Regions from separate parts of the Rhizobium sp. PvP014 genome, predicted to be linked through region 3. Evidence: predicted binding sites of a transcription regulator. Region 3 holds the regulator's gene; each other region holds the start of a gene.
What was found. Region 3 encodes PhoB, which activates phosphate uptake and scavenging genes when phosphate is short. Its sites were predicted from a motif close to TGTCATNNANCTGTCAT; they were not measured.
Positions count from the first base shown of each region.

Region 1 (7,471 bases), 2.1 Mb from region 3:
GGCGCCGATCAGAAACGACATCAGCAGGATGATCGGCACCGCACGCACGCCCATCCGGTCGATATGCGTCACGACGGATGCCGGAGAAACGCCGGATCCGCGGCCGAATTTCAGCTGTGCGCCACGGACCGCCGAGCCGAGAATGTGCATGGCGGCGACGAAGTCACCGGCAAATTCCGTCATCGTCTTGCCGACCGGGCTGAACACGCGATCAAACAGCGACCGCTTGTCCTGATCGTTGGGCGGCGGTGCCGGGGTCTTTTCCGGCAGGGCGCCAACCAGTTCCTCGATCGTCCCTTCCGCCCCGACCAACTTCGCGTCGCGACCCTGCTCGGCTTTTGCCGACAGAAGACGGCGAATCAGCCAGGCACCGGATGTATCGATTCCGTCGATCGCCGAAACGTCGATCTCGAGGGATCCAGACCCGCTGCTCTTTTCAAGATCGCCAAACGCCTTGAGGACCGGCGAAATCGAATGATTGCGCCATTCTCCGGCCAGAATGTAGCGCTCGCCATCGCCGCCGGGCAGGTCTTCGGCTTTGATTTCGGCAGGTTGTGACGGCACAGGTTTCTTTCGGCTTAGGTTAAGCAGCACGCGGCTGCGATCTGCTGTTGATCGCAGCACTGAGAGCGGCAATATAGCGACCCTGAACGGATTTGCCACAACGCCCAGGTGGAAAACCATGACGCGTCACTTCGAAGCAACAATCGAGAAATTCCCGATCGCGGGGGTGTTTACGATTTCCCGCGGTTCCAAGACAGAAGCCGAGGTGGTGACCTGTGCGATCACCCGCGACGGCCTGACCGGCCGGGGCGAATGCGTTCCCTACAAACGCTACGGTGAAACAACCGAAGGCGTCCTCGACGAGATCAACTCCCTTGCTTCGATGATGCACGATGGCATGGATCGCCACACACTGCAGACGCGCCTGCGACCGGGAGCCGCCCGCAACGCGGTGGACTGCGCCTTGTGGGATCTGGAAGCCAAAAGCCTTGGCCGTTCGGTGGCATCGATGATTGATGCTGCCGAAAAGCCGCTCATCACCGCCTTCACGCTGTCGCTTGGCGAGCCGGAGGCAATGGCAGAGGATGCGCGCAGGAATGCGGCTCGCCCTCTCCTCAAGGTCAAGCTCGGCACAGACGATGACGAAAGTCGAATGCGGGCGGTGAGGCAGGCAGCGCCCGATTCGCGTCTGATCGTCGATGCCAACGAGGGTTGGACAGAGGACAATCTGGCCCGACATCTGGATGTGGCCGACGCCCTCGGTATCTCGTTGATCGAGCAACCGCTGCCAGCCGGCAAGGATGCAATCCTTGCCACCATTCGCCGCAAGGTGATGATCTGCGCTGACGAAAGCGTGCACGCGACCGGCGATCTTGCAAGTTTGAGAAACCGCTACGACGCCGTCAACATCAAGCTCGACAAGACCGGTGGGCTGACGGAGGCGCTGATCATGAAGGAGGAGGCGCAGCGACTGGGCTTTGCCGTCATGATCGGCTGCATGGTCGGAACGTCGCTCGCCATGGCCCCCGCAGTTCTTCTGGCGCAGGATGCCGACTACGCCGATCTCGACGGTCCGTTACTCCTGGCGCAAGACCGCCCGGACGGGCTGCGATACGACGGATCGCTGGTCTATCCGCCCCGGACGAACCTCTGGGGATAATGAGTCCCTTGCATCGTCGGGCCGTTACGCGGCCTGCATGCCCCTGATCGTCTCCGGTGCCGGCAGCGTCGTGATTTCCGCGGTCTTCGCGATCTTCTGCCAGGAGATCAGCTCCAGCGTCCCGTCACGATGCTCGGCAATCGCCGTGCAGCTTTCGACCCAGTCGCCCGTGTTGACGTAGTGGATCCCGTCGATGTCTTCCATCACAGCATGATGGATATGGCCGCAGATGATCCCGTCGACATTGTTGCGGCGTGCCTCGTCGACGACAACCTTCTGGAACTCGCCGATGAAATTCACGGCGTGCTTCACCTGCAGCTTCGCCCAGGCAGAGAATGACCAGTATGGCAGGCCGATGCGGCGGCGCACCGCGGCAAGACCGACATTGATGGCGATTGCCGCATCATAGGCCCAGTCACCGAGATAGGCGAGCAGACGCGCATTGCGCACCACGACGTCGAACTCGTCACCGTGCAGCACCATGTATTTCCGCCCGTCTGCCATCTCGTAGATCATTCGGTCTGCGACCTCGATACCGCCGAAATGCATGCCGGGAAAATCGCGCAGGAATTCGTCGTGGTTTCCCGGAATGTAGACGATCCGCGTGCCCTTGCGCGCCTTGCGCAGAAGCTTCTGAACCACGTCGTTACAGCCCTGCGGCCAGTTCCAGCTGCGCTTCAACCGCCAGCCGTCGACGATATCGCCGACCAGCACGATCGTTTCCGCCTCGTGGTAGCGCAGGAAATCGAGCAGAAAGTCCGTGCGGGCGGCTTTGGAGCCGAGATGCACGTCCGAAATGAACAGGGTTCTGAAATGCCTTGTCTCGATTGCATCGGCCACGGAAACGTCCCTTCGTTACCTACCTTGTCCTACCCTTCGAAAATCAGACTCGTGTTTCAGGATGATGACAGGGGCGCGATCGCCGCAGTCGGCGACCACCCGAAACCGGCGGCAAAATCCGACAGCATCGCAAATATTGTAGTTTCTCGATGGATCGATTGATGTAAGGAGGGGACTCGCATGTCAGGACGGAAATCGATACGAGGAGCCATAAGAGCATGGATGGGCACGACAATCCGAAACCATCGCCGGTAACCGGAGATCTCGACGAACAGGCTCTCTTCTTCCACCGCTATCCCCGCCCCGGCAAACTGGAAATCCAGGCCACCAAGCCGCTCGGCAACCAGCGCGACCTCGCACTTGCCTATTCCCCGGGTGTGGCCGCCCCTTGCCTCGCGATCCGCGACAATCCGGAAATGGCCGCGGAATTCACCGCGCGTGCCAATCTGGTCGCCGTGGTCTCCAACGGCACTGCCGTGCTCGGCCTCGGCAATATCGGCCCGCTCGCTTCCAAGCCCGTGATGGAAGGCAAGGCCGTCCTCTTCAAGAAATTCGCCGGCATCGATGTGTTCGACATCGAAATCGACGCGCCGGGCATCGAAGCCATGGTCTCGACGATCTCGGCACTGGAGCCGACCTTCGGCGGCATCAACCTCGAAGACATCAAGTCTCCGGAATGTTTCGAAGTCGAGCGTCGTCTTCGCGAAAAGATGAACATCCCGGTCTTCCATGACGATCAGCACGGAACGGCGATCATCGTCGCCGCCGCGATCCTCAACGGCCTGGAGCTTGCCGGCAAGACGATCGACAACGTCAAGATCGTCACGTCGGGCGCCGGTGCGGCAGCGCTTGCCTGCCTGCATCTTCTCGTGTCGCTTGGTGCGAAGAAGGAAAACATCTGGGTCCACGATATCGAAGGGCTGGTCTATGAGGGCCGCGTCGAGCTGATGGACGAGTGGAAGGCGATCTACGCCCAGAAGAGCGACAACCGAGTTCTGGCCGACAATATCGCCGGCGCAGACGTCTTCCTCGGCCTGTCGGCCGCGGGCGTGTTGAAGCCCGAACTTCTGGTGCAGATGGCCGAAAAGCCGCTGATCATGGCGCTCGCCAACCCGACGCCGGAAATCATGCCGGAACTCGCCCGCGCGGAGCGTCCCGACGCGATGATCTGCACCGGCCGCTCGGACTTCGCCAACCAAGTCAACAACGTCCTCTGCTTCCCCTACATTTTCCGTGGTGCGCTCGATTGCGGCGCCCGCACGATCAACGAAGAAATGAAGATGGCGGCGGTCAAGGCGATCGCAGCCCTTGCCCGCGAGGAAGTCTCCGACGTCGCCGCGAAAGCCTATTCCGGTGAAACGCCGATCTTCGGCCCCGACTACCTGATCCCCTCGCCGTTTGATCCGCGCCTCATCCTGCGCATCGCGCCGGCTGTCGCACGCGCTGCGGCCGAAAGCGGCGTCGCCGCTCGTCCGATCCAGGATTTCGAGGCCTATCTCGACCAGCTTAGCCGATTCGTCTGGCGCTCCGGCTTCGTGATGAAGCCGATCTTCACGGCGGCCAAGACTGCCGAAAGAAACCGCGTCATCTTCGCCGAAGGCGAGGACGAACGCGTTCTGAGGGCCGCACAGATCCTGCTCGAAGAGCAGATCGCAAGGCCCATCCTGATCGGCCGTCCCTCGGTCATCGAAGCCCGTCTCCAGCGTTTCGGCATCCGCATCCGCCCGAATGTCGATTTCGCCGTCGTCAACCCGGAAGACGATCCGCGTTACCGCGGCTATGTCGACGACTATTTCGCGCTCGTCGGTCGCCAGGGCGTCAACCCGGAAGCGGCACGAACCATCGTGCGCACCAGCAACACGGTCATCGGCGCGCTATCGGTCCAGCGCGGCGAGGCAGATGCGCTGATCTGCGGCATCGAAGGCCGCTACGACCGGCATCTGCGCGACGTCAACCAGATCATCGGCAAACGCGAAGGCACGAAGACGCTCGCCGGCCTCAGCCTGCTGATTTCGCAGCGCGGTGCGATCTTCTTCACCGACACGTTCGTCAACTACAATCCGACCGCCGAAGAGATTGCCGAGATCACCATTCTCTCGGCCCAGGAAGTGCGCCGCTTCGGCATCAAGCCGAAGGCGGCCCTCATCTGCCACTCCAATTTCGGCTCGCGCAATTCCGAAAGCGCCGCGAAGATGCGCGACGCACTCGCCATCATTCGCGAACGGGCGCCGGATCTGGAAGTCGACGGTGAAATGCAGGGTGGCTCGGCGCTTTCCGAGGAACTGCGCAAGCGCGCCATGCCGAGCACCACATTGTCCGGTGAAGCCAATCTGCTGGTCTTCCCGAACCTCGATGCGGCCAGCATCTCGCTTGGCCTGGTGCGCACCATGATGGACGCGCTGCATGTCGGCCCGATCCTGCTTGGCACGGCAAAACCCGCCCATGTTCTCGGCCAGTCCGTCACATCCCGCGGCGTCGTCAATATGGCGGCTCTGGCCGTCGTCGAAGCCTCGCAGCCAGAGTCGCTGTTCGGCTAGGTCTCACAGAAGCCGGGGCGGTTTAGGATATCTTCATCCGCCCCGGCCTATGTTTGATGGGTTTTAACGAATTGCCGGAAAAGCGATGCGATTTCGCGGCCTGATCTTCATTCCGCTCGTCTTCGTCCCCGCCTCCGTCCTGGCGCGGGATGCGCAGCTTTGCGCGGATCTGTACCGCAAGCTTCACAGCACACCGGTTGTGATCGGCAATACCGCTGAAATGCGCCGATATGCGCAGGACCTCAGCCAGGCAAACTCCGACATCCGCAAACTTCGCGTCGACATGCGGCGCGCCGGATGCGGTGGCGGCAGCATTGTTTCCTTTGGCGCGGCCAAGGCCGACCAGTGCGAACCCCTCCTCGAGCAGCTGCAAGCCCTGGAGGAAAACCGCGAAGTGCTTGTTGACGAGCGCAACAAAGCCCGCAACCTGTCCGTCACCGGGGAAGAGCGCGGCGCAACCATCGTTGCCATCCGTCAAAATGCCTGCATTCCGTCCGATTTCCAGGATGTCGCGAAGGAGGAGGAAAAGGAACGGATCCGGGTAAAGGGGATCGCGCTACCGAAGGATGAGGAGGCCTATTCCGGCAGCATCACCGACCTGCGGACCCGCAAGCCTGCCACCGTCCAGAAGGTTGCGATCGATCCCACGCCGCCGGTACCGGAGCGGAATTACGAAACCTCCGCAAAGGTCCGCACGGTGGGTCCGATTTTTCTCCCTGAAGCCAGTATTGATCTGCGCCACCCCCGCGAAAATGGACCGCAGCAACAGCAGTAGTCAGTCACCCTGCCAGCGCTCGGAAAACACCAGGTCTTCCAGTGCAAGGCGCTGGCGCCAGCCGCGCACGGCCAGTTCCGGCTCGCTGTAGAGCTGGTCCACATGGCCGAGACAGAGCCAGGCGACGATCGCCACGCGCTCTGGGATACCCAGCAGCCTGCGCACGTCCTCATCGCGGAAAATGCTGACCCAGCCGACACCGACGCCTTCGGCGCGCGCGGCAAGCCACAGGTTCTGCACGGCGCAGACGGTGGAGTAGACATCCATGCGCGGATTGTGGGTGCGACCGAGCACGACCGGTCCCGCCCTGTCCGGATCACAGGTAACGCAGATCGATAGCGGCGCCTTGCGAATGCCTTCAAGCTTGAGGCTGCGATAAAGCTCGCGCTCGCCGCCGGAAAACATCTCGGCCGCCTCGTCATTGGCCTTGGAAAAGGCCTCCCAGGCCGCCTGCCGCATCGCCTGGTCACGGACGAGGATGAAGTTCCACGGCTGCATGAACCCGACTGACGGTGCGGCATGCGCGGCCGCCAGAAGACGGGTGACAAGCTCGTCGCTCAAGGGGTCGGCAAGGAACTGATCGCGAACGTCGCGTCGCGTTTCGATCACCCGGTAGATCGCTGCCCGCTCCGTCGCGGAAAAGGCGCCGGCCGGAGCAAGGCCTGCTTGCGTATCGTCGGACGGGTCTGGAATTGGCGGCATCGTCTATCCCCAACAGTGCTTGCGACGGCTGAAGCAAAACTGCCGAGGCTATGCCCGACCATACCAGATATCGCAAGCCCATCACGAAACAGGAAAATACCTGACATAGGCGAATTCGTCACCGTCCGGTGACCAGTTTGGCGAATTCATCGTGCCCTGCCCGCCGAACAGTTCGAACAGCGTTTCGACATTGCTGCCATCCATATCCATCAGCCGAACCCGGACATCGAGATCGCGCGGATGATCGAACACGTCGCCGTCATAGGACACGAAAACGATCTTGTCTCCCTTCGGTGACGGATGCGGAAACCAGTCGCCATAGGGGCTGTCGGTGATGCGCTCCGCCGAGCCGCCCAAAGCCGGCACGCGCCAGATCTGCATGGTGCCCGTGCGGCTCGAATTGAAATAGATCCAGTTCCCGTCCGGGGAGTAGTCAGGCCCGTCGTTGCGGCCTTCGCCATGGGTGAGCCGCATCTCCTCGCCGCCTTCGACCGCAATCGTATAGATATCGAAAACATCGTCGCGGATGCCGCAATAGGCGAAGCGCTGTCCGTCCGGAGACCAGCCGTGCCAGTAGGAGGGAAGCTTCGGTGTTACCAACGTTGGCTTGCCCCCGGTCGCGGCAAGCACATAGATCGCGGACTTGCCGAATTCGACCTTATCGGAAATCGCAATCAGCGTGCCGTCGGGCGAGATGCCATGGTCGTTGTTGCAGGCAACCGCGAACTCGGTGTCAACGATGATCGGAGGCGTGTCGCCGGCCACGGGCAGCCGATAGATCAGCCCGTCGCTGTTGAGCATGAGGAAACGTCCGTCCGGCGCCCAGTTCGGCGCTTCGAAAAGCGCGCTCGTCTGCCAGACAATCCGGCTCTGTCGCGTCCGGATATTATAGATTTCGACCGAACTGCGCATTGCATCCTCTCCCGGCGATTTGCTGCCAGCGTGAGGTTACGA
Region 1 covers NZ_JAGIOT010000002.1:1,133,464-1,140,934, forward strand. Annotated here, with positions in the region: gene J3A65_RS10120 (ABC transporter permease) at 1-564, opposite strand, end outside; gene dgcA (N-acetyl-D-Glu racemase DgcA) at 683-1,663, shown strand; gene J3A65_RS10130 (UDP-2,3-diacylglucosamine diphosphatase) at 1,688-2,503, opposite strand; gene J3A65_RS10135 (NADP-dependent malic enzyme) at 2,722-5,040, shown strand; gene J3A65_RS10140 (hypothetical protein) at 5,126-5,815, shown strand; gene bluB (5,6-dimethylbenzimidazole synthase) at 5,816-6,517, opposite strand; gene J3A65_RS10150 (PD40 domain-containing protein) at 6,599-7,429, opposite strand.
Region 1: the regulator PhoB is predicted to act here: its motif matches at 2,557-2,573, upstream of J3A65_RS10130 (UDP-2,3-diacylglucosamine diphosphatase).

Region 2 (7,471 bases), 2.7 Mb from region 3:
GCGCTGGAAGGCGTTCGCGAAGTGGTCATTTCCGACGATGTGGTGCGGGGCAATGCACGTCCGCTCTACATCTACGCCGACAGGCAGGAAGAAAAGGCCAACGTTTCGGCCTGATCCTCAGCGGTCATAGCAACATTGAGAAGGGGCCCCATTGGGGCCTCTTTTTCGTTTTAGCCTCGGCTATTGTTTTAGGCCGTATTACACGATTTTTGCACTGCAAAGAGTTGCAAGATAATCCGCTTGATTTAGACAGGGTCAGGGATGAACCTTTCCGTTCCGGCTGCTTCGCACCTTTTGTGCGTGTGCCGTTGATTTCGGACCTCGTCTCGAAAAGGTTTGTCGGCAAGGACGGTAGCGCGTCCGTGCTGAAGAGCTGACATTTTGCGTAAGGCGTTATGCGTGGGCGCTTTGTCTGACGGCTGGTTGCACAAGGTGCAGTGCAGCGACCTTGCAAGGCTTGAAAACGATCTGTGAAAACTCCACTTTTAGCGGGAGTGAAGTGCTTGGGTAATTTCTCAAGCCATCCCGGCAACGGGACGATGGAAAGGAAATGACATGACGAATTCAACGTCTGCGGCATCCGGCGCTGAGACCTATCCGGTCCTGCCTCTGCGCGACATTGTGGTCTTCCCGCACATGATCGTGCCGCTGTTCGTCGGACGGGAAAAGTCCATTCGGGCGCTTGAAGAGGTCATGGGTTCCGACAAGCAGATCATGCTCGTCACCCAGATCAATGCCAGCGACGACGATCCTGAGCCTGAGCAGATCTACAAGGTCGGCACGGTGGCCAATGTGCTGCAGCTCCTGAAGCTCCCGGACGGAACCGTGAAGGTTCTGGTCGAAGGCAAGGCGCGCGCCCAGATCTCCGAATACAGCGACCGCGAAGAGTTCTACGAAGCCAAGGCCGAGATTCTGGCCGAGCCCGATGAGGACGCCGTCGAGGTGGAAGCGCTGTCGCGCTCCGTGGTTTCCGAATTCGAAAACTACGTTAAGCTCAACAAGAAGATCTCGCCGGAAGTCGTTGGTGCCGCGAGCCAAATCGAGGACTACTCGAAGCTGGCCGACACGGTTGCCTCGCACCTGTCGATCAAGATCACCGAAAAGCAGGAAATGCTCGAAACTGTCTCGATCAAGCTGCGGCTTGAAAAGGCCCTCGGCTTCATGGAAGGCGAAATCTCCGTCCTCCAGGTCGAGAAGCGCATCCGCTCGCGCGTCAAGCGCCAGATGGAAAAGACCCAGCGCGAGTATTACCTCAACGAGCAGATGAAGGCGATCCAGAAGGAACTCGGCGACGGCGACGAAGGCCGTGACGAGATGGCCGAACTGGAAGAGCGCATCGGCAAGACCAAGCTTTCCAAGGAAGCCAAGGAAAAGGCCGATGCCGAGCTGAAGAAGCTGAAGCAGATGAGCCCGATGTCGGCGGAAGCCACCGTCGTGCGCAACTATCTCGACTGGCTGCTCGGTATTCCGTGGTCCAAGAAGTCGAAGATCAAGACCGATCTTAACGCGGCTGAAAAGGTCCTCGAACTGGATCACTTCGGTCTCGACAAGGTCAAGGAACGCATCGTCGAGTATCTCGCCGTGCAGGCCCGCGCTACCAAGCTCAAGGGCCCGATCCTCTGCCTCGTCGGTCCTCCGGGCGTCGGCAAGACGTCTCTTGCCCAGTCAATCGCCAAGGCGACCGGCCGCGAGTATGTGCGCATGGCCCTCGGTGGCGTTCGTGACGAAGCCGAAATCCGTGGTCACCGCCGCACCTACATCGGCTCGATGCCCGGCAAGGTCATCCAGTCGATGAAGAAGGCGAAGAAGTCCAACCCGCTCTTCCTGCTCGACGAAATCGACAAGATGGGCTCGGACTTCCGCGGAGATCCGTCGTCGGCCCTGCTCGAAGTGCTCGATCCGGCGCAGAACTCGACCTTCATGGACCACTACCTCGAGGTCGAATACGATCTGTCCGACGTGATGTTCATCACCACGGCGAACACGCTGAACATCCCAGGTCCCCTGATGGACCGCATGGAAGTGATCCGCATCGCCGGGTACACCGAGGATGAGAAGCGCGAGATTGCCAAGCGTCACCTTCTGCCGAAGGCTATCCGGGACCATGCGCTGCAGCCGAAGGAATTCTCGGTGTCGGACGATGCCCTGATGGCGATCAGCCAGCAGTACACGCGTGAAGCCGGCGTTCGCTCCTTCGAGCGCGAGCTGATGAAGCTCGCCCGCAAGGCCGTGACCGAGATCATCAAGGGCAAGACGAAGTCGGTTGCGGTGACCGCTGCCAACATCTCGGATTACCTTGGCGTTCCGCGTTTCCGTCACGGCGAAGCCGAAGGTGAGGATCAGGTCGGCGTCGTCACGGGTCTTGCCTGGACGGAAGTCGGCGGTGAGCTTCTCACCATCGAAGGCGTCATGATGCCGGGCAAGGGTCGCATGACCGTCACCGGCAACCTCAAGGACGTGATGAAGGAATCGATTTCGGCTGCGGCCTCCTATGTCCGCTCCCGTGCCGTCGATTTCGGCATCGAGCCGCCGCGCTTCGACAAGTCGGACATCCACGTGCACGTGCCTGAAGGTGCGACGCCGAAGGACGGTCCGTCGGCCGGTGTCGGCATGGCAACCGCGATCGTTTCGATCATGACCGGCATTCCTGTTCGCAAGGATGTCGCCATGACCGGCGAAATCACGTTGCGCGGCCGGGTGCTGCCGATCGGTGGTCTCAAGGAAAAACTCCTTGCGGCTCTGCGCGGCAACATCAAGGTTGTGCTGATCCCGGAAGAGAACGCGAAGGACCTCGCGGACATTCCGGACAACGTGAAAAACGGAATGGAGATCATCCCGGTGTCGCGTATGGGCGAGGTGATCAAGCACGCTTTGGTTCGCCTTCCCGAACCGATCGAGTGGGATGGCACGGTAGAGACTCCGGTCATTGCGACAGTTGACGGTGCCGACGACTCGTCGACAACGATCGCTCACTAAGCGGTGCCTTGAAGCCGCCACGAACAGATAAAAAAGCCGGCGAAAGCCGGCTTTTTTTGTGAAAAATGCCCAAGACCCCTTGTTTTTCAGGCTTTTTCGGAGCCTTTGGGTTGCCAAGTGCCGACGCAAAACTATTGTCGGCGCCGACCAAATGAGTCGTTCCAAAACCGTTGAAAGGGTGGAAATATGAACAAGACCGAACTGGTGTCCGCAGTGGCCGAAAAAGCCGGCCTCTCCAAGGCTGATGCCGCCTCTGCAGTCGATGCCGTTTTCGAGACTGTCCAGGCCGAACTGAAGAATGGTGGCGACATCCGCCTCGCTGGCTTCGGCAGCTTCTCCGTTTCGCGTCGCGAAGCATCCAAGGGCCGCAACCCGTCCACGGGCGCTGAAGTCGATATCCCTGCTCGTAACGTGCCGAAGTTCTCGGCCGGCAAGGGTCTCAAGGAAGCTGTTAACAGCTAATCGAAAGCATCTGGCGGCTTGCCGCCATGATGCAAAACGTCTCGAAAGGCCCGGTGAAAACCGGGCCTTTTGCATTGCTGGACGCATTTGTTTTGGCCAATCCAACAGACCGTCGTTCAACGCCAAAAAGTGTCATCCGCCTGTCATGACAGTGCAGCACAAGCCGAGTGTAGTTTCACGGAGGCTTCCCATGACATTTTCGACACGCGCCGCTTTGACCGCGCTCCTCCTCGGCTCCGTTGCAGCTCCTGCCGGCGCCGAGCAAGTCTTCAACCGCATTGCATCCTTCCCGGTCGCCCAGAACCTGCCCAAGGGCGAGGACAAGGCGACCTCGTCGGAAATCATCACGGCGACCGCAGACGGCAACACGCTCATCTATTCCGATGCGCCTGGCGGCACGATCGGCTTTATCGACATCACCGATGCGAAGGCTCCGAAGGCCGCCGGGTCGGTCAAGATCGACGGCGAGCCGAACTCGGTCGCCGCAACCGGTGCGAAGGTTCTCGTCACCATCGACCGGACCAAGGACCTCACCAAGCCCGCGGGCCAGCTCGGGGTGGTCGATATCGCCTCCCGCAAGATCGAGGCCACCTGCGATCTCGGCGGCCAGCCGGATAGCATCGTCGTCTCGCCGGATGGCACGTTTGCGGCCATTGCCATCGAGAACCAGCGCGACGAAAAGCTCAACGACGGCGCTCTTCCGCAGCTGCCGGCCGGCGAATTGCAGATCGTCACCCTGAACAACGGGGTGCCCGTCTGCGACAGCATCCGTCACGTCGATCTGACGGGACTGTCCACCGTCGCTCCTGAGGATCCCGAGCCTGAATTCGTCAATATCAACGCCAACGGCGAAATCGTCGTGACGCTGCAGGAAAACAACCACATCGTCATCGTCGACAGCAAGACCGCAAAGGTTACCGCCCATTTCACGGCGGGCACGGTTGATCTCGATGGCGTCGATACCAAGACCGACGGCGCGCTGACCTTCTCCGGGAAGCTCACGGCCATTCCGCGCGAACCGGATGCAGTAAAGTGGCTCGGCACCGATCGCTTCGTTGTCGCCAACGAGGGTGACTACAAGGGCGGGTCGCGCGGCTTCACCATTTTCGATCGTACCGGCAAGGTTCTCTATGACGCCGGAACGTCGCTTGAATATGCTGTCGCCCGCGTCGGTCACTTCCCGGAAAAGCGTGCCAAGAACAAGGGCATCGAGCCGGAAGGCTTGGAAGCTGCGACCTTCAACGGTCAGAAGTATTTCTTTGTCCTGTCGGAACGCGGTTCAATGATCGCGGTCTACAAGGATACCGGTGCGGAGCCGGAACTGGTGCAGCTTCTGCCATCCGGCATCTCGCCTGAAGGTGCTGTCGCCATTCCCGGCCGCAACCTGCTCGCCTCCGCCAACGAAGCCGATCTCGGCGAAGACGGCGGTGCCCGCTCGCATGTCATGATCTACGAGCTTAGCGAAGGCGAAAGGGCCTATCCGATGCTCGTCTCCAAGGATGTCGACGGCAAGCCGCTCGGCTGGGGCGCCATGTCGGGCCTCGTCGGTGATGCGGAAAAGGACGGCATTCTCTATGGCGTGAGCGATAGCGTCTATGCCATGCAGCCCTCGATCTTCACCATCGACGCCACCAAGAAGCCGGCCGAAATCACCAGTGTCGTGCGTGTGACCCGCAACGGTCAGCCGGCCCAGAAACTCGATATTGAAGGTATCGCACTCGACGGCAAGGGCGGCTTCTGGCTCGCTTCCGAAGGCGACAGTGCCAAGTTCGTCGGTCACGGCATCTACAACGTCAGCGCCAAGGGCGAGATCAAGTCCGAGATCGCGCTTCCGGCAGAACTTCTGGCAGGTGAAACCCGCTTCGGTCTCGAAGGCATCACCACAACCGGTTCCGGCGACGACCTGACACTCTGGATGGCAATCCAGCGCGAATGGAAGGACGATCCGAAGGGCCAGGTGAAGCTTCTGTCCTACAAGCCGAAGTCCAAGGAATGGGCCGCCGTTCGCTACCCGCTCGACAAGACCGAAAAAGGCTGGGTCGGCCTGTCGGAAATCACCGCCCGCGGTGACTACCTTTACATCATCGAGCGCGACAACCTGATCGGCGACAAGGCAAAGCTCAAGAAGCTCTACCGCGTGGCGATCGCCGATCTGAAGCCGGCAAAGCTTGGCGGAGAACTGCCGCTCGTCACCAAGCAGGAAGTGCACGACTTCCTCCCCGACCTGAAGAACGCCACCAACGGATACGTGGTCGACAAGCTCGAAGGTTTCGCCTTCGACAAGTCCGGCAAGGCCTTCGCCATCACCGACAATGACGGCGTCGATGACAGTTCTGGTGAGACGCTGTTCTTCCCGGTTGAGATCAAGGCGACCAACTAAACCGTTCATCAACAGGAAAAGGCCGGGTGTTTTCGCACCCGGCCTTTTTTATTGCCGATGCGTGACTTAAGTCTGTCGTTCCCGATGTGTTCCAGCAGCCGAGTCGATGACCTCATTCCGCTTCATCCATGCCGCCGATCTGCATCTAGGCAGTCCCTTTCAGGGCCTGGCGCTGAAGGATGCCGAACTCGCCGATATCTTCATCGAGGCAAGCCGCAAGGCGTTCTCGGGCTTGGTGGACGAGGCGGTGGAGCGCAAGGTCGACTTCTTTATCGTCGCCGGCGATGTCTATGACGGCGACTGGAAGGACAACAAGATCGGCCTGTTCTTCAACCGCGAGATCGCCCGGCTGGAACGCGCCGGCATTCCGGTCTTCCTGCTGAAGGGCAATCACGACGCCGAAAGCGTCATCACCAAGACAATCACGCTGCCGAAGAATGTCAGCGAATTCCCGACGGCAAAGCCCGGAACGTTCAAGCTGGATCATCTGAAGGTCGCGCTGCACGGCCAGGGTTTTGCCGAGCGCTCGGCCAATGAAAACCTGGCGCTTGCCTATCCGAAGCCGGAGTCCGGCTGGTTCAACATCGGCGTGCTGCATACGTCGCTGACCGGCCGCGAGCCGCACGCAGCCTATGCGCCCTGTTCCGTCGAAGATCTGCGGTCGCGTGGCTACGATTACTGGGCGCTCGGCCATGTCCACGATTTCGAAATCGTCGCCGAAGACCCGCTGGTGGTTTTCCCCGGCAACCTTCAGGGACGATCGATCCGCGAGCAGGGCGCAAAGGGCGCCGTGCTCGTGACCGTCGAGGACGGGCGCATCGCCTATGAGCGCATCGTGACCGACAGCGCAAGGTTTGCCGAACTCGCAGTTCTCGTCGAGCCGGACGAGACGCCGGCGGCGATCCTGCGTCGGCTTGAAGACCTGCTTGGTTCTGTCATCGATGCCATGGAAAGCCGCCCGCTTGCGCTGCGCATCCGCATTAGTGGGCGCAGTCGCTTCCGCAACGAGATCTTGGCGAGAGCGGCCGATTTTCGGGACGAGGTGCAAGCCGCCTGCCACCGCGGCCATGAGGATATCTGGCTGGAAAAGCTGGAAGTGAAACTCGAAGCCGAGATCGCATCGACGGGCAAATCCACCGATCTGCTCGGGCTCGAAGGCCTGCTGCCGACGGCGGAGTTTTCGCCGCTTCTGGTCAGCGAGGCCGAGGCCCGGATTGCCGAGATCGCCGCGCGTCTGCCGGGCGGTATCGGTGCCGGCGATTTGGCACTGGGTGATGATGCGGCAGCGCTGTTGGCGGAGGCGCGCGAGCTGCTTCTGTCGCGCGCGGCAAGGGTAGGGTAGTCCCATGCGTTTCACCCGTCTCGACATCCTGCGCTACGGCGCGCTTACCGATCGCGCGCTTGCGTTTCGCCCCGATGCTCAGTTGCATGTCATCTATGGTCCGAACGAAGCCGGAAAGTCTTCGGCGCTGTCGGCGATCTCGGATCTGCTGTTCGGCTTTCCGACGGCTGCCGAATACAGTTTTCTGCACGACGCGACCGCACTTAGGGTTGGCGCGGAAATCGAGACGCGCGATGGCAGCAAGCTGGGCTTTCGCCGTCGTCGCGGCCGCAAGAACACGCTGCTCGCGGCAAGCGACGCGGAGGATGCGC
Region 2 covers NZ_JAGIOT010000002.1:553,281-560,751, forward strand. Annotated here, with positions in the region: gene clpX (ATP-dependent Clp protease ATP-binding subunit ClpX) at 1-114, shown strand, start outside; gene lon (endopeptidase La) at 556-2,976, shown strand; gene hupB (DNA-binding protein HupB) at 3,163-3,438, shown strand; gene J3A65_RS07340 (esterase-like activity of phytase family protein) at 3,629-5,818, shown strand; gene J3A65_RS07345 (DNA repair exonuclease) at 5,925-7,160, shown strand; gene J3A65_RS07350 (YhaN family protein) at 7,165-7,471, shown strand, end outside.
Region 2: the regulator PhoB is predicted to act here: its motif matches at 3,569-3,585, upstream of J3A65_RS07340 (esterase-like activity of phytase family protein).

Region 3 (7,471 bases):
GGCGATCGTCGCGATGGTCCGGCCGTGGAAAGCACCCTCGAAGGTGATGATGTGGAATTTCTCCGGATGGCCCTTGGAGAAATGATAGCGACGCGCCGTCTTGATGGCGGTCTCAAGCGCTTCGGCGCCGGAATTGGTAAAGAACACCTTGTCGGCGAACGTGGCATCCACCAGACGGCGGGCCAGACGCTCCTGCTCCGGGATCTCGTAGAGATTGGAAAGGTGCCAGACCTTCTCGGCCTGCGACTTCAGCGCGTTCACCAGATGCGGATTGGAATGACCGCAGGAGGTGACGGCAACGCCTGCCCCGAAATCCAGATATCGCTCGCCACCTTCCGTCACAAGCCATACGCCCTCGCCTCGATCAAAGCGCAAAGGTGCCCGGGCAAACGTGTCGTAAAGTGCGGCTTCAGCCATGGCGACATCACTCCTCTGGGTAGGTTCCGCCCCCCCTCTCCAGACCTCTCCGGAGACCGGGAATGCGGCCTGAAAAATCAAAAATGCCGCCCACCGGGCGGCGCGGGCACTATCATGGCTAAGTGCCTCCATGTCAACAAAACTTGGTGTTTTATAGGGCTTTCGGGGCATATGCCGCGATGCAACCTGATGCTGTATTGCGGCATTTCGGTCTGTGACAAAAATGACTCTTGAGGGCAGCAAGTTGGGGAAAACCGCGAAATCGATTCGCGGCGATTCGAGCGACTCTTGCCACGGAGTCAGCCACACACTAGGTTAATCCTCAATTACTAGAACGCATGCGGCGGAACTAGTCACCTCGAAGCATAGATTGCGTGGGTGCGGCGGATTTATTTCGCCGCAGAGGTGAACGGATTCTGTCTGCCAGCAACGTTCAAAGGCGGAGAACGGCATGAACTGGACTGATGAGCGCGTCGAGCGACTTAAAAAACTATGGTCGGAAGGTCTCAGCGCCAGCCAGATTGCAGCCCAACTTGGAGGCGTAAGCCGCAATGCCGTGATCGGCAAAGTGCACCGTCTCAACCTTCCGGGTCGCGCCAAAGCAGGCGGTTCGGCGTCGGCCAATCGCCCGGCATCCAAGCGCCCAGCGCCCGCAGCTCCGCGCGCGCCGAGCTTTGCCGGACGCGACACAGCCCGTCCTGCAGCACGGACGGTGGGTGCAAACGCACTCAAGGAAGATCAGGACGTAAACGTCGCCGAACCGGTGAAATACACCGCTTCCGGCAGCGTCGTCGTGCCGATCTCGCGCCGTCTGTCGCTGACGGATCTCACCGAGCGCACATGCAAGTGGCCGGTCGGCGATCCGCTGACGGACGACTTCCATTTCTGCGGTTGCGATGCGCAGGATGCGTCGCCCTATTGCAAATATCACGCGAAGCTTGCCTACCAGCCGGTACACGAGCGCCGTCGTCCGGCTGCCCGCGCGTCCTAAGCCAGGCGGCTGCGGAAACAAGATCGAAGGCGGGCTCTGGCCCGCCTTTTGCGTTTTTGGCATGGCTGACTTGCGCTGAAAAAACTTGCCGGACGCCGTCTCCGCCCCTATCTCGGCCTGGAGAGAGGACGACCTCCCCCTGAATGGGCAGAACGCCGGGACGACCCGGCATGAACCTGACCTAAAGGGGAAGATCATGCGCTCGATAAGAGACCGTATTCGCCACGCCATCAGCTTTGAAATCATCGGGCTTCTGATGATGGTGCCACTCGGCGCCCTCGTCTTCGACATGCCGGCCGAACATATGGGCATTGTCGGCGTCGTGTCTGCGACGGTCGCGACCGGCTGGAACTACCTCTATAATCTGGGTTTCGACCGCTTTCTGCAGGCGCGACGGGGTACGACGCTGAAGACGCCTGCCTTGCGCATTGCTCATGCGGTGCTGTTCGAAATCGGTCTGCTGGTCGTGCTGATGCCGTTTATCGCGTGGTATCTGCAGATTACCCTTCTCCATGCGCTGACAATGGATATCGCGATCGCGCTGTTCTACGTGGTCTATGCCTATCTCTTCAATCTTGGCTACGACAAGCTGTTCCCGCTGCCGGAATGGAAGACCCAGGAAGCCGCCTGACCATCAGAGTTCCGGACGGTGCAATACGCCAGTCCGATGGAAGCCTGAATGTCTCGGCAAACCCGATCTCTCCGGCGCGCGTGATCCGCAGAGCCCGGGTTTCCTCCCGGCGGCTGATCCAGCCGACGCCAAGAGCGCGGTCCAGCAGTGCTGCACCCATTTGTCCCGCCAGATGCGGCCGTCGCTCGCTCCAATCCAGGCATGTCCGGCAGAGCGGGCGTTTCGAACGGGTCAGCTGTTCGAGATCAATCCCGAAATCACAAAAGAAACGCCGGCCTTCATCGGCGATCAGGCCGGCTCCATCGCCGAGCAGCAGATAGCCGTTGCCGGTCAGGGAGTCGGCGAGCGCGATGGCGAGACGGCCTGCCATGTGATCGTAACAGGTGCGGGCAAGCCGTAACGCCTCGTCTTTCGGGCCGACAGGATGATGGCGCTTCGGCCCATCCGCGGCGACTGCCATCAACGCGTGGATCACGTGCGCGACTTCCGGAGAGGCAAGCCGGTAGTAGCGGTGCCTGCCCTGCTTCTCGACTGCGATCAGATGCGCCTGCGCCAGTTTGCCGAGATGGCCGCTGGTTGTCTGCGCGGTGACGCCGGCATGGCGTGCCAGTTCGCCCGCCGTCAGCGCCTGGCCGCCCATCAGCGCGGACAGCATGTTGGCGCGCGCGACATCGCCGATCAGGCTTGCAACTTCCGCAATCGTATTTCCTGAAACCATATTGGACATGATCCAGTTCTAGCACCGGAAAACTTTGCCGTCAGCGATCAACGGTTCGGCCGTCGCCGAAGCATTTCTTTTCCTCTCTCCGCTAAGAGCGGGCGGAGATTGCATGGATGGGGATAGGAACTGGAATGGCGGACACCAAAACAAGCATGGCAACGGATCTGTTGCTGCTCCTCACGCTCGCGACGCTTTGGGGCGCGTCCTACACGCTGATCAAAGTCGGTGTGGAGACGATTTCGCCCGTCACCTTTATCGCCGTCAGAACACTGGTCGCCGGGCTCATTCTCGCTGCGGCACTTCGCCTTCGCGGATTGAAGCTGCCGACCGACCGGCAGACCTGGAAGCTTTTCACGGTTCAGGCCTGCCTCAACAGCGCGGTCCCCTTCACCCTCATCGCCTGGGCCGAACAGACGACCGATGCGGGCCTTGCCACCATTTTGAGTTCCACGACGCCGATCTTCGCGTTTCTGCTGACGGCGCTGATCACGCGCCATGAAAGCGTCTCTGCGGCCAAGCTGTTCGGAGTTGCCGCAGGCATTGTCGGCATATGCCTGATCGTCGGCATGGAGGCGCTTGCCGGCTCGGGCGAGAACCTCTGGGCGCAACTCGCCATCGTGGCGGCGACGATCTGCTATGCGGCGGCTGCCATCTTCGGCAAGAATTTTAAGGGATTGGACCCGATGATGCCCGCCGCGGGATCGCTGATCGCAGGGGCGGCCATCCTCATTCCTGTCAGCCTTGTGGTCGACCGGCCCTGGACGCTGACACCGAGCACCGATTCCATGCTCGCCCTATTGGCGCTGGCGGTATTTTCGACGGCGCTCGCCTTCGTCATCTATTTCCGGCTAGTGCAGACGCTCGGCTCCGTCGGCACGACGGCGCAGGCCTATCTCCGGGTGCCGATCGGCGTTGGCATCGGTGTCGTGTTTCTCGGCGAAACGCTTGCTTCGACAGCATGGCTCGGCCTGGCCTGCGTCGTGGCCGGTGTCATTGCCATGACGCTGCCGGCTAGGAGACGCGGTCCTCAGGCTTCCATTGAGTAACCGGCACCGCGGACCGTGCGGATGACATCCTGCATGTTGGAGAAGTTGAGTGCCTTCCGCAGGCGCCCCACATGCACGTCGACGGTGCGTTCGTCGACATAGATGTCATGACCCCAGACGCCGTCGAGCAGCTGCGAGCGCGAAAAGACGCGGCTGGGTGAGGCCATCAGGAATTCCAGAAGTCTAAACTCTGTCGGCCCGAGGCGAACTTCGCGGCTCTTGCGGTGAACGCGATGGGTTTCGCGATCGAGTTCGATATCGCCGCATTTGAGGACGCTCGAAAGGACCTCCGGTCGGGCACGGCGCAGCATCGCCTTGACGCGGGCCATCAGTTCCGGCGTCGAGAAAGGCTTGACCACATAGTCGTCTGCGCCGGTGGCAAGCCCGCGAACGCGCTCGCTTTCTTCGCCGCGCGCCGTCAGCATGATGATCGGCAGGCGTTCCGTCTCCGGCCGCATACGCAGGCGACGGCAGAGTTCGATGCCTGAAACGCCCGGCAGCATCCAGTCGAGAATGAGAAGATCCGGAACGCGCTCCTGAAGCCTGATTTCCGCTTCGTCACCGCGAAGCACGGTATCGACCTCGTAACCCTCGGCCTCCAGGTTATACCGAAGGAGGACGCTGAGGGCCTCTTCGTCTTCCACGACTGCGATCTTCGGCTGCATTCCGACTTGCTCCGTCACTCGTCCCGAACTGCACTTAGATCCGCCAGATCCGCTCGCGCTGCTTCAGGTCATTGGTTTTGGCAGTTATCGTCCCGAAACCGGCGGGCGATTTCGGGAGAGCTGCATCATGTCCCGGCGGAGCCGAGCATGTTGGACGTATCGTCCTTCGGACGTTCGCCCTCCGGCTGTGCGCCGGTCGCGATGTAGTAGATGGTCTCGGCGATATTCGTCGCGTGGTCGCCGATGCGCTCGATGTTCTTGGCGCAGAACAGGAGATGGGTGCACGTGGTGATGTTGCGCGGATCCTCCATCATGTAGGTGAGGAGTTCGCGGAACAGCGAGGTGTACATCGCGTCGATTTCTTCGTCGCGCTGGCGGATGATCTCGGCTTTTTCCGCAGAGCGGTTAGCGAAGACATCAAGAACGTCCTTGAGCTGCACCAGCGCCAGTTCGGAAAGATGCTCCAGACCACGGGCGAGCTTACGCGGGACGCCTGTTCCCTGCACGGCGAGCACGCGCTTGGCGGTGTTCTTGCCAAGGTCGCCGACGCGTTCCAGGTCAGCTGCAATGCGCAGCGTGCCGATGATCTCGCGAAGGTCGGCCGCCATCGGCTGACGCTTGGCGATGGTGACGATCGCCTTGTCCTGGATATCGCGCTCGGCATGGTCGAGAATGACGTCGTCCGAGATGACCTTCTGGGCCAGTGCGGAGTCGGAGTTCACGAGCGCACGCACGGCATCTCCGCACATCTGCTCCGCCAGGCCGCCCATTTCGGAGATCCGGCGGTTCAGGTATTTCAGTTCCTCGTCATAGGCCGAGAGAATATGGGTCGAAACCATGTGTCTGATCCTTGATGTCTGCAGTTGCGGCTGACGGGCTCTGCGCCCGCATCAGCCGAAGCGGCCCATGATGTAATCCTGGGTGCGCTGGTCATCCGGATTGGTGAACATCTTGTCGGTATCGTTTTCCTCGACCAGGTGGCCGAGATGGAACATCGCCGTGCGCTGCGAAACGCGGGCCGCCTGCTGCATCGAGTGGGTGACGATCACGATCGTGTAGTTGGCGCGCAGTTCGTGGATCAGTTCCTCGACCTTGGCCGTGGCGATGGGGTCGAGTGCCGAGCACGGCTCGTCCATCAGAATGACTTCAGGCGAAACGGCGATCGCACGGGCGATGCAAAGGCGCTGCTGCTGACCGCCGGAAAGGCCGGTACCGCCTTCATGCAGGCGATCCTTGACTTCTGCCCAGAGGCCGGCGCGCTGCAGGCTTGCCTCGACGATCGCGTCCATTTCCGTTTTGCCACGGGCAAGGCCGTGGATCCGGGGACCGTAGGCAATGTTCTCGTAGATCGACTTCGGGAACGGGTTCGGCTTCTGGAACACCATGCCGACCCGGGCACGCAGCTCCACGACGTCGATTTCCTTGTCGTAGATATCGTCGCCGTCGAGCGTGATCTTGCCGGTGACGCGGCAACCCTCGATCGTATCGTTCATGCGGTTCATCGTGCGCAGGAAGGTGGACTTGCCGCAGCCGGACGGACCGATCAAAGCAGTGACGGTATTTTGGCGGACATTCAGGTTCACGTCATAAAGAGCGCGCTTGTCACCGTAATAAACGGAGACATCCTTGCCGATCATCTTATAAGCAACGTCGTTCATTTTCTTGTCCAGCGCCTTCTCAACTGCAGCTTCTGACATCATGTTCATTGCTTCCCCCTTCCTCTACCAACGCCGTTCGAAGCGGCGTCGCAAGAGAATTGCGCCAACATTCATCAAGATCAGGAACAGGAGCAGGATCATGATCGCTCCCGAGGTTCGTTCAACGAAGGCGCGTTCCGCCTCGTTAGCCCACATGTAGATCTGTACCGGCAGTGCCGTCGACGGATCCATCGGCGTGGTCGGATAGTTCGCCACGAAGGCGACCATTCCGATCAAGAGGAGCGGCGCCGTTTCGCCGAGGGCGTGCGCGAGGCCGATGATCGTACCGGTCAGGATACCGGGCATGGCAAGCGGCAGGACATGGTGGAAGATGGTCTGCATCTTCGAGGCACCGAGCCCGAGCGCTGCAGCACGGATCGACGGTGGCACTGCTTTCAGCGCCGCGCGGGTGGCGATGATGATGGTCGGAAGCGTCATCAGCGTCAGCACCAGGCCGCCGACAAGCGAGGCCGAGCGCGGCAGGCCCATGAAGTTGATGAAGACCGCGAGACCCAACAGACCGTAGACTATCGACGGGACCGCTGCGAGATTGTTGATGTTGACCTCGATCAGGTCGGTAAACCGGTTCTTCGGGGCAAACTCTTCAAGATAGATCGAGGCTGCGACGCCGATCGGCAGGGACAGGACGAGCACGATCAGCATCATATAGAAGGAGCCAATCAGAGCGACGCCGACGCCAGCTGCTTCCGGACGGCTGGACGCGCCGTTGAAGAAAATGCCGGTGTTGAATTCCTTGGCGAGCGCACCGCTGTCGGTCAGCTGCTTCATCCATCCGACCTGCTGGTCGGACACCTTGCGGCTGGTTTCCGCCACGTCGAGATTGATCTGGCCTTTCACGGCGCTGTCGATATCGCCGGCTGCCAGAAGCGAAACCGTCTGGGTCGTGCCGATGATCTCAGGATCGGAAACGACCATATCGCGCAGCTGGCCACGAACGCCGTCCGAAATCATCTGGTTGACGGCACGCAGACCCTGGCGATCGTTTTCGGCGACGCCCAGAACCTTGGCCAGCGCATTGCGGGCGACGATCGGGTAGTTGGCCGTCATCAGCTTGGCCGGATCCATAGCCCGCACATTATCCTTGTCGATGATCTGCTGCGAGAACTCGACAGGGATCGTGATCATCGTCTGCTGAAAGGCGGTATAGCCCTTCGAGACGACCGACCACAGAAGGAGCATCAGGAACAGGATGCCGAACGAGAGAGCAGCGATGCCATAGGCACGGAAGCGGCGCTCGGCGGCGTAGCGGCGTTTGATACCGATATCGCGACGGGCAGGCTTG
Region 3 covers NZ_JAGIOT010000002.1:3,219,575-3,227,045, reverse strand. Annotated here, with positions in the region: gene J3A65_RS20190 (aspartate aminotransferase family protein) at 1-417, opposite strand, end outside; gene J3A65_RS20185 (GcrA family cell cycle regulator) at 869-1,408, shown strand; gene J3A65_RS20180 (PACE efflux transporter) at 1,605-2,039, shown strand; gene J3A65_RS20175 (helix-turn-helix transcriptional regulator) at 1,978-2,766, opposite strand; gene J3A65_RS20170 (EamA family transporter) at 2,892-3,806, shown strand; gene phoB (phosphate regulon transcriptional regulator PhoB) at 3,788-4,471, opposite strand; gene phoU (phosphate signaling complex protein PhoU) at 4,597-5,310, opposite strand; gene pstB (phosphate ABC transporter ATP-binding protein PstB) at 5,362-6,177, opposite strand; gene pstA (phosphate ABC transporter permease PstA) at 6,193-7,471, opposite strand, start outside.

Region 4 (7,471 bases), 1.6 Mb from region 3:
TTGCCTTCCTCCACGAAGCAACCAGGCTCGGCATCGTCATCGATGTGGTCGTGCTGGATTATCACATGCCGGAGATGAACGGGTTCGACTGCGCCAAGGCGATCCGGCGCGACAGGCGCTTCGATTTCACCGGCATCGTCTTCCTGACGTCGATGGACATGGCAAACGACGAGACGATGTTTGCCGAGCTCAATGTTCAGGCGCATCTGATGAAGCCCGCCCGCGCAGCCCTTTTGCGCAGCACGATCATCGACGTCGTCCGCGTCATCCGCACCCGGCGCCGCGCATCCGGGCAGGCGGTGCCGCTCATTGCGTCGTCTGCTCCCGCCGTCGACACAGCTGGCTCAAAGCCTGCAGAACCGGTGGCGCAGGAAAACACCGTCGCTCCTGTGATCAAACCAACGCTCGATGTTCTCGTGGCTGAGGACAACGAGGTTAACCAGATCGTCTTTACCCAAATCCTGCAGATGACCGGCTGGCTGTTCCAGATCGTCAAGAACGGGGCGGAAGCGGTCGAGGCCTGGCAGAAGTATGATCCGGCGGTGATCATCATGGACGTGTCGATGCCGGTGATGAACGGTCACCAGGCAACCCGCAAGATCCGCGAACTCGAAAACTCGACCGGCACGCATGTCCCGATCATCGGCGTCACCGCCCATGCGCTCGAAAGCGACCGCGAACTCTGCTTCCAGGTCGGCATGGACGATTATCTATCCAAGCCGATCAGTCCCGAAGCGCTGGAAAACAAGATCCGCCACTGGCTGGACGGCGCCGTCGTTGTTTCGGCGCTGGACGGCAACTGAGGCCTTGGAGCCTCAGTCCTTGCGTCCGCGCAGCATCTCGCGTTTGCCCGCAAAGCCGGTCTGGCGCTCCACGGTGAAACCCGCGGCCGCCAGATTGCGGCGGACGAAGCCTGCCGCCGCATAGGTTCCGAACGTGCCGCCCGGGCGGGTGCGGTCGAAAAGTGCCTGCATCAGCTCCGGCGACCACATGTCGGGATTCCGCGACGGCGCGAAGCCATCGAGGAACCAGGCATCGAAGTCAGCCTCTTCAGCCGTGACCCCGTCGAGCGCTGGGCCGCAGACAACCATCAGCGTTGTCTGGTCGTCGAGGTCGATGGTGATCCGGCCGCTCGGCTCATCCGGCCATGCTTGCGTCAGTGCCTGCCGTTGCGCATCGATTTCCGGCCACCGCGCCAGTGCCCGCCCGATCTCGTCGCGCTGCATTGGATAGAGCTCGAACGATGTGAAATGCAGCCGCGTGCCGGGTTTGCGGAAAAGGGCCCACTGGCGCCAGGTCTCGCAGGCGTTGAGGCCGGTGCCGAAACCGAGTTCGCCGATCCGGAACGTGTCTCCAGCTGGCGACATCTCGATCCAGCGCTCCGGCAGGCCGTTTCCGGCCAGAAACACATGGCCGCATTCCAGCCGGCCATCGGTGCGGCAATAAAAGTGGTCGCCAAATTCCGTCGAATACGGCATATCGCCGTCATGCCAGTCGAGCGCCGGGGCTTCAGGCGTGGCGTCGTCTTTTACAATTTCGGGATCGTGATTGCTCATGGAAGATGCGGATAATCCTCGAGGTCCCCGGGGTCAATCGCCAGCGATGCCGCATCTCCCCGGCGATCATGTCGATCTCCTGATCATCGGCGGCGGCATCATGGGCCTCTGGGCTGCGGTCAAGGCGGAACGGCTCGGCATCCGAACCCTTTTGGTCGAAGCCGGACGGTTGGGGCAGGGTGCCAGCGGCGGCATTCTGGGCGCGCTGATGTCGCATGTGCCCGACCGCTGGAACGACAAGAAACAGGCGCAGTTCGATGCGCTGGTCGCCCTCGAAGACGAAGTTTCTAGGCTCGAAGGCGAGACCGGGCTGTCCTGCGGTTATCGCCGCTCCGGTCGGCTGATCCCGCTGCCGAAACCGCACTTGAGACCCATCGCCCTACGCCATCAGCAGGAGGCAGAGGTCAACTGGCGGCACGACGGCGATCCGTTCCAATGGCATGTGCTCGATGCGTCCCCCTTCGCAGGTTGGCCGGATCCGGCCTTTACCGAAGCCGGCATCGTGCACGACACGTTTGCCGCCCGCGTTTCCCCCCGCCATCTCATGGCAGCGCTCGCCGCCGTCCTTGGCAACGCCCGGCATGTCAGCGTGATCGAAGGACTGCCGGCGGAGCGGATCGACCCTGTCGCAAACCGCGTCGAATTTGCCGATGGACGCTCGATCGGTTTTGGCCATTGCATGATTGCGGCCGGCCCGCAGTCGTTTCCGCTGCTTGGTCCCCTGTCTCCATCCATCTCGGTTCCGCTGGGACAGCCGGTGAAGGGGCAGGCGGCGCTGTTGAAGGCCGATATCGATCCGTCGCTGCCGATCCTCTTCCTCAACGGCCTCTATGTCATCGCCCATGACGATGGCCACGTGGCGGTCGGCAGCACCAGCGAGGAGGAGTTCGACGCGCCGTTTGCCACCGATGCCAAGCTCGACGATCTCCTGGTCCGCGCCCGCGCGCTCGTGCCGGCACTTTCCGGTGCGGAAGTGGTGGAGCGCTGGGCCGGCTTGAGGCCCAAGGCGATCGGCCGTGAGCCGATGGTGGGGCCGCATCCCGACCATCCAACCGTCATCGCTCTCACCGGCGGCTTCAAGGTCAGCTTCGGGCTTGCCCACAGGCTTGCGGATGCCGCGCTCGGTTTCGTCATCGGTCAAGAGCACTCGCTTCCCGAGAGTTTTATACTTTGGGATCATCTTTCGGTTGCTACGCGTTAAACGCGCGTTTCGGCCTTTTCTCGTCGTTAATCTGTCACGCAAATCGCGTAACCCAATTCGTGGGATTGATGAGCATGCGTGAATAAACGAACAGGGGCAGAAAAGGTGACGCATGCGCTACGCACTCTATTTTACGCCACCTGCGCATGATCCGCTGACGCTTGCCGCGGCGCAATGGCTCGGCCGCAGTGCCTATTCCGGTGAGGCGATGGAGCCGCCCGAGATCTGCAACCTAGGTTTGCATGAGATCGCCTATCATACCGCGCTGCCGCGTCGCTGCGGTTTTCACGCCACGCTGAAGGCGCCGTTCCGGCTGGCGCCTGAAATCACCGAACAGATGCTGCTGCGCCATCTGATGCGCTTTGCCGGTGCCCATGATCCGTTCGAACTGCCGCCTCTCGAAGTGGCCCGGCTCGGCAATTATTTCGGCCTTGTGCCGGCGCTTCCCTGCGAGCGGATGCGGTTTCTCGCCTGCGCCGTCGTGCAGGAATTCGATGCGTTTCGGGCGCCGCTCTCGGAAGGCGAACTGGAACGCGCCGATCCCGGCGATCTCTCGGCACCGCAGTTTTCCAATCTTCATCGCTGGGGCAACCCTTACGTGATGGAAGAATACCGCTTTCACATGACGCTGACGGGCCCGATGACACCGGCCGAAATGCCGCGTTTCGAAACGGCCTTGCGCGCCCATTTCAATCCGTATCTGCTGCGTCCCTTGGAAATCGCCAACATCGCGCTGTTCGTCGAAAATGAGCCCGGTGCGCCGTTCCATGTCCATTCTCTGCATCCGATGGGGCGCGTTTCCGCCCGCAAGATCGCCTGAGCGATCACGTTCCGTCTCGACATCGGCGGAAAGGCTGGGCTACCTTCCACAAGAGATAATCGAGGTGGACCATGCCCATAACCATAAAAGACTACCCCCGCGATCTCGTCGGCTATGGCCGCCACACGCCCGATCCGAAATGGCCCAACGGCGCCAATATCGCCGTGCAGTTCGTGATCAACTACGAAGAGGGCGGCGAAAGCTCGATCTTGGACGATGATCCGGCGTCGGAAAACCTGCTGTCCGAAATCGTCGGCGCCGCCGCCTGGCCGGGCCAGCGCAATCTCAACATGGAATCGATCTACGAATACGGTTCGCGCGCCGGTTTCTGGCGGCTGCACCGGCTGTTTACCGAACTCAAGGTCCAGACCACCGTCTACGGCGTGACGCTTGCCATGGCCCGCAATCCCGAAGCTGTCTCAGCCATGAAGGAAGCCGGCTGGGAGATCGCCAGCCACGGTTATCGCTGGCTCGAATACAAGGATTTCGACGACGCACGGGAACGCGAACACATTCTTGAGGCGGTGCGCCTGCATACCGAACTGACCGGCGAGCGTCCTTACGGCATGTATCAGGGCAAGCCATCCGACAACACGCTGAAGCTTGTCATGGAAGAGGGCGGTTTCCTCTATTCGTCCGACAGCTATGCCGACGATCTGCCCTATTGGGTGCCGGGGCTGGATGGCAAGCCGTTCCTGATCATCCCTTATACGCTGGAAACCAACGACATGCGCTTTGCCACGCCGCAGGGTTTCAACACCGGCGATCAGTTCTTCACCTATCTCAAGGATGCGTTCGACACGCTTTACCGGGAAGGCGAGGAGGGGGCGGCAAAGATGCTGTCGGTCGGTCTGCACTGCCGCCTCGTCGGGCGTCCGGGTCGCGTGGCGGCGCTGCGGCGGTTCATGGAATACGTGCTCTCGCACGACAAGGTCTGGCTGCCGCAACGCATCGAGATCGCCCGCCACTGGCATGCCCATCACAAGCCGTCAGATGTGTCGGCATCAAGCACGGTGACCGGCCGATGACCGCCCGCAACGATTTCGTCGCGACCTTCGGTGGCGTGTTCGAACATTCGCCCTTTATCGCCGAGCGCGCCTATGACGGCGGCATGATCTTCGTGCCGCTGACCGCCAAGGGCGTGCATGAGGCTATGGTGGCGGTTTTTCGCGCCGCGGACCCGCAGGAGAAGCTCGGCATCCTCAACGCCCATCCGGACCTTGCCGGCAAGCTCGCCATCGCCGGCGGACTGACGCAAGAGAGCAAGAACGAACAGGCCGGCGCCGGGCTCGATCGTCTGAGCCCAGATGAGCACGCACGTTTCACCGAACTCAACGCCGCCTATGTCGCAAAATTCGGCTTCCCCTTCATCATCGCCGTGAAAGGCCTGACAAGGGACGACATCCTCGCCGCCTTCGAGACCCGCGTCGGCAACGACGCCGATGAGGAGTTCAAGACCGCCTGCGCCCAGGTGGAAAGGATCGCACATCTGCGGCTGCTGGCGCTTTTGCCGGAGACGTGAGGGGGTTGCTTTCTTCGCCGTCGCTTGTGGCCTATATTGGATGGATAACGAGTGGTGGCCACATGAGACCGTCGGAAGCGCTGGAGAAGAACAGGGGAGTGATCCGGGAGATTGTCGCCCGTCGGCAGGTCTTTAACGCGCGCGTCTACGGTTCCGTCCTGCGGGGCGAGGATCATGCTGGAAGCGATCTGGATATTCTGGTCGACCCGTCGCCGGATACATCGCTTTTTACTCTTGGCGGGCTGCAATGGGAGCTCGAACAAGCACTCGGCGTTCCCGTCGATATCAAGGTGCCCGGCGACTTTCCTCCCAATTTGCGCGAGCGCATCGTTTCTGAAGCGCTTGCCATATGACGGGCGGTCGGCTGGAGGTCTACCTAGAGCGCATATCTGTCGCGGGATCACGCGCTATTGCTTATGTCGACGGTGCGGACCGCGTATCATTCGGAGCGGACCAGCGGACGCAGGATGCGGTAATCGCCAACATCGCTGCGATCGGCGAATGCGTGACGAAAATCATGGACAGGTTTCCCGAATTCGCCGCCGCTCACCCGGAGGTGCCGTGGCAGGATATCAGGGCTATGCGCAATCGGGTCGCGCATCAATATTTCGATATCGACGTCGATACGGTGTGGCGCACGGTGACGATCGATCTTCCCGACCTTCTCGAGCAACTCCAATCTCTGCGCAACTTCCATGCCCAAGGCGAATGATTTGACCGACCATGAAACCCTCCGCATCCTCCCGCTCACCAAAGCCGCTTTCGCAGCCTATGGCGATGTGATCGAGGCCGATCCGGCGACGATGCGGCTGATCAACAACGGCACGACGGAGCGCTACCATGGGCTTGCCTCACCAGTTGTGGTCGGGCCGGCCGAGCGGCTGATCTTCAACATTTTTCGCGGCCAGCCGCGGAGTTTTCCGCACGAGGTTGGGATGATGGAGCGGCATCCGTTCGGCAGCCAGAGTTTCATGCCACTCTCCGGGCGGCCGTTTCTGGTGGGCGTTTCCGACGACGAGGACGGCCGGCCTGGGCGTCCGAAAATCTTTCTAGCGCAGCCGCATCAGGGCGTAAACTATTTCGCCAACACCTGGCATCATCCGCTGATGGCGCTGGGTGAGATCAGCGATTTTCTCGTCGTCGATCGCGACAACACGGCCGCCAATCTCGAGGAATTCTTCTTCGAAACACCCTATCGCATCACGGAGCCCAGCCTATGACCGGCCTCACCACCCATGTGCTCGATACCGCAAGCGGTACGCCTGCCTCCGGGCTCGTCATCGACCTCTACCTGATCGACGGCGACGTTCGCGAAAAACTCATGACGGTCACGACCAATGCCGATGGCCGCATTGATGGCGGACCGATCCTGTCCGGCGACACCTTCATTGTAGGAACCTACGAGCTCGTCTTCCATGCCGGGGACTATCTGCGTTCCCACGGCGTCGCACTGACCGAGCCGGCCTTCCTCGACGTCATCCCGATCCGCTTCGGCATGTCCGATGTCTCGGCGCATTACCATGTGCCGCTGCTGATCTCGCCCTATGGCTATTCCACCTACAGAGGAAGCTGATGCGGTTTGCAGCGATCGCCGATATCCACGGAAACTGCGCCGCGCTTCAGGCGGTGCTTGATGATATCGCAGACCTCGGCATCCGCGATATCGTCAATCTCGGCGATTGTTTCAGCGGCCCGCTGGAGGCTGACAGGACCGGTGATCTGCTGCTGCTTCTCGATGAAGCCGCAGTGCAGACCGTGCGCGGCAACCACGATCGCTATCTCCTGGAAACGCCGCCCGACGCCTTGGCGGCCTCGGATCGGCACGCGCACGGGCAGATGTCGCCGCGGCATTTCGAATGGCTGCGCAAACTGCCGTTCAGCATGGTCTGGCGCGACGACGTTTACCTGTGCCATGCGACGCCGGAGAACGACAATCTCTATTGGCTCGAAACGGTCACTGCGGACGGCCACGTGACGCTGCGGCCGCAAGCCGAGATCGAGGCGCTGGCCGACGGCATCGCGCAATCGCTGATCCTCTGCGGTCACAGCCATGTCGCTCGCGTCGTGCAGCTCTCGGATGGCCGGCTGATCGTCAATCCCGGCAGCGTCGGCCAGCCCGCCTATGACGACGATGCCCCCGTCTATCACAAGGTCGAAACAGGCCATGCACTGGCGTCCTACGCGGTGATCGAAAAGACCGACAAAGGCTTTGCGCCGACACTGCGCACCGTTGCCTACGATCACATGGCAATGTCGCGGCTTGCCGCGAAAAACGACCGTCCCGACTGGGCAAGCGCATTGGCGACCGGCAGGGTGTGAGGGGCTGCCGGTTCCGGATCGGCATTCCATTCCAGTCTTCATCCACCGCTAAA
Region 4 covers NZ_JAGIOT010000002.1:1,661,778-1,669,248, reverse strand. Annotated here, with positions in the region: gene J3A65_RS12635 (response regulator) at 1-803, shown strand, start outside; gene mnmD (tRNA (5-methylaminomethyl-2-thiouridine)(34)-methyltransferase MnmD) at 816-1,556, opposite strand; gene J3A65_RS12625 (FAD-binding oxidoreductase) at 1,603-2,757, shown strand; gene J3A65_RS12620 (DUF1045 domain-containing protein) at 2,870-3,577, shown strand; gene puuE (allantoinase PuuE) at 3,655-4,605, shown strand; gene uraD (2-oxo-4-hydroxy-4-carboxy-5-ureidoimidazoline decarboxylase) at 4,602-5,099, shown strand; gene J3A65_RS12605 (nucleotidyltransferase family protein) at 5,198-5,452, shown strand; gene J3A65_RS12600 (DUF86 domain-containing protein) at 5,449-5,811, shown strand; gene J3A65_RS12595 (ureidoglycolate lyase) at 5,813-6,319, shown strand; gene uraH (hydroxyisourate hydrolase) at 6,316-6,672, shown strand; gene J3A65_RS12585 (metallophosphoesterase family protein) at 6,672-7,418, shown strand.
Region 4: the regulator PhoB is predicted to act here: its motif matches at 2,779-2,795, upstream of J3A65_RS12620 (DUF1045 domain-containing protein).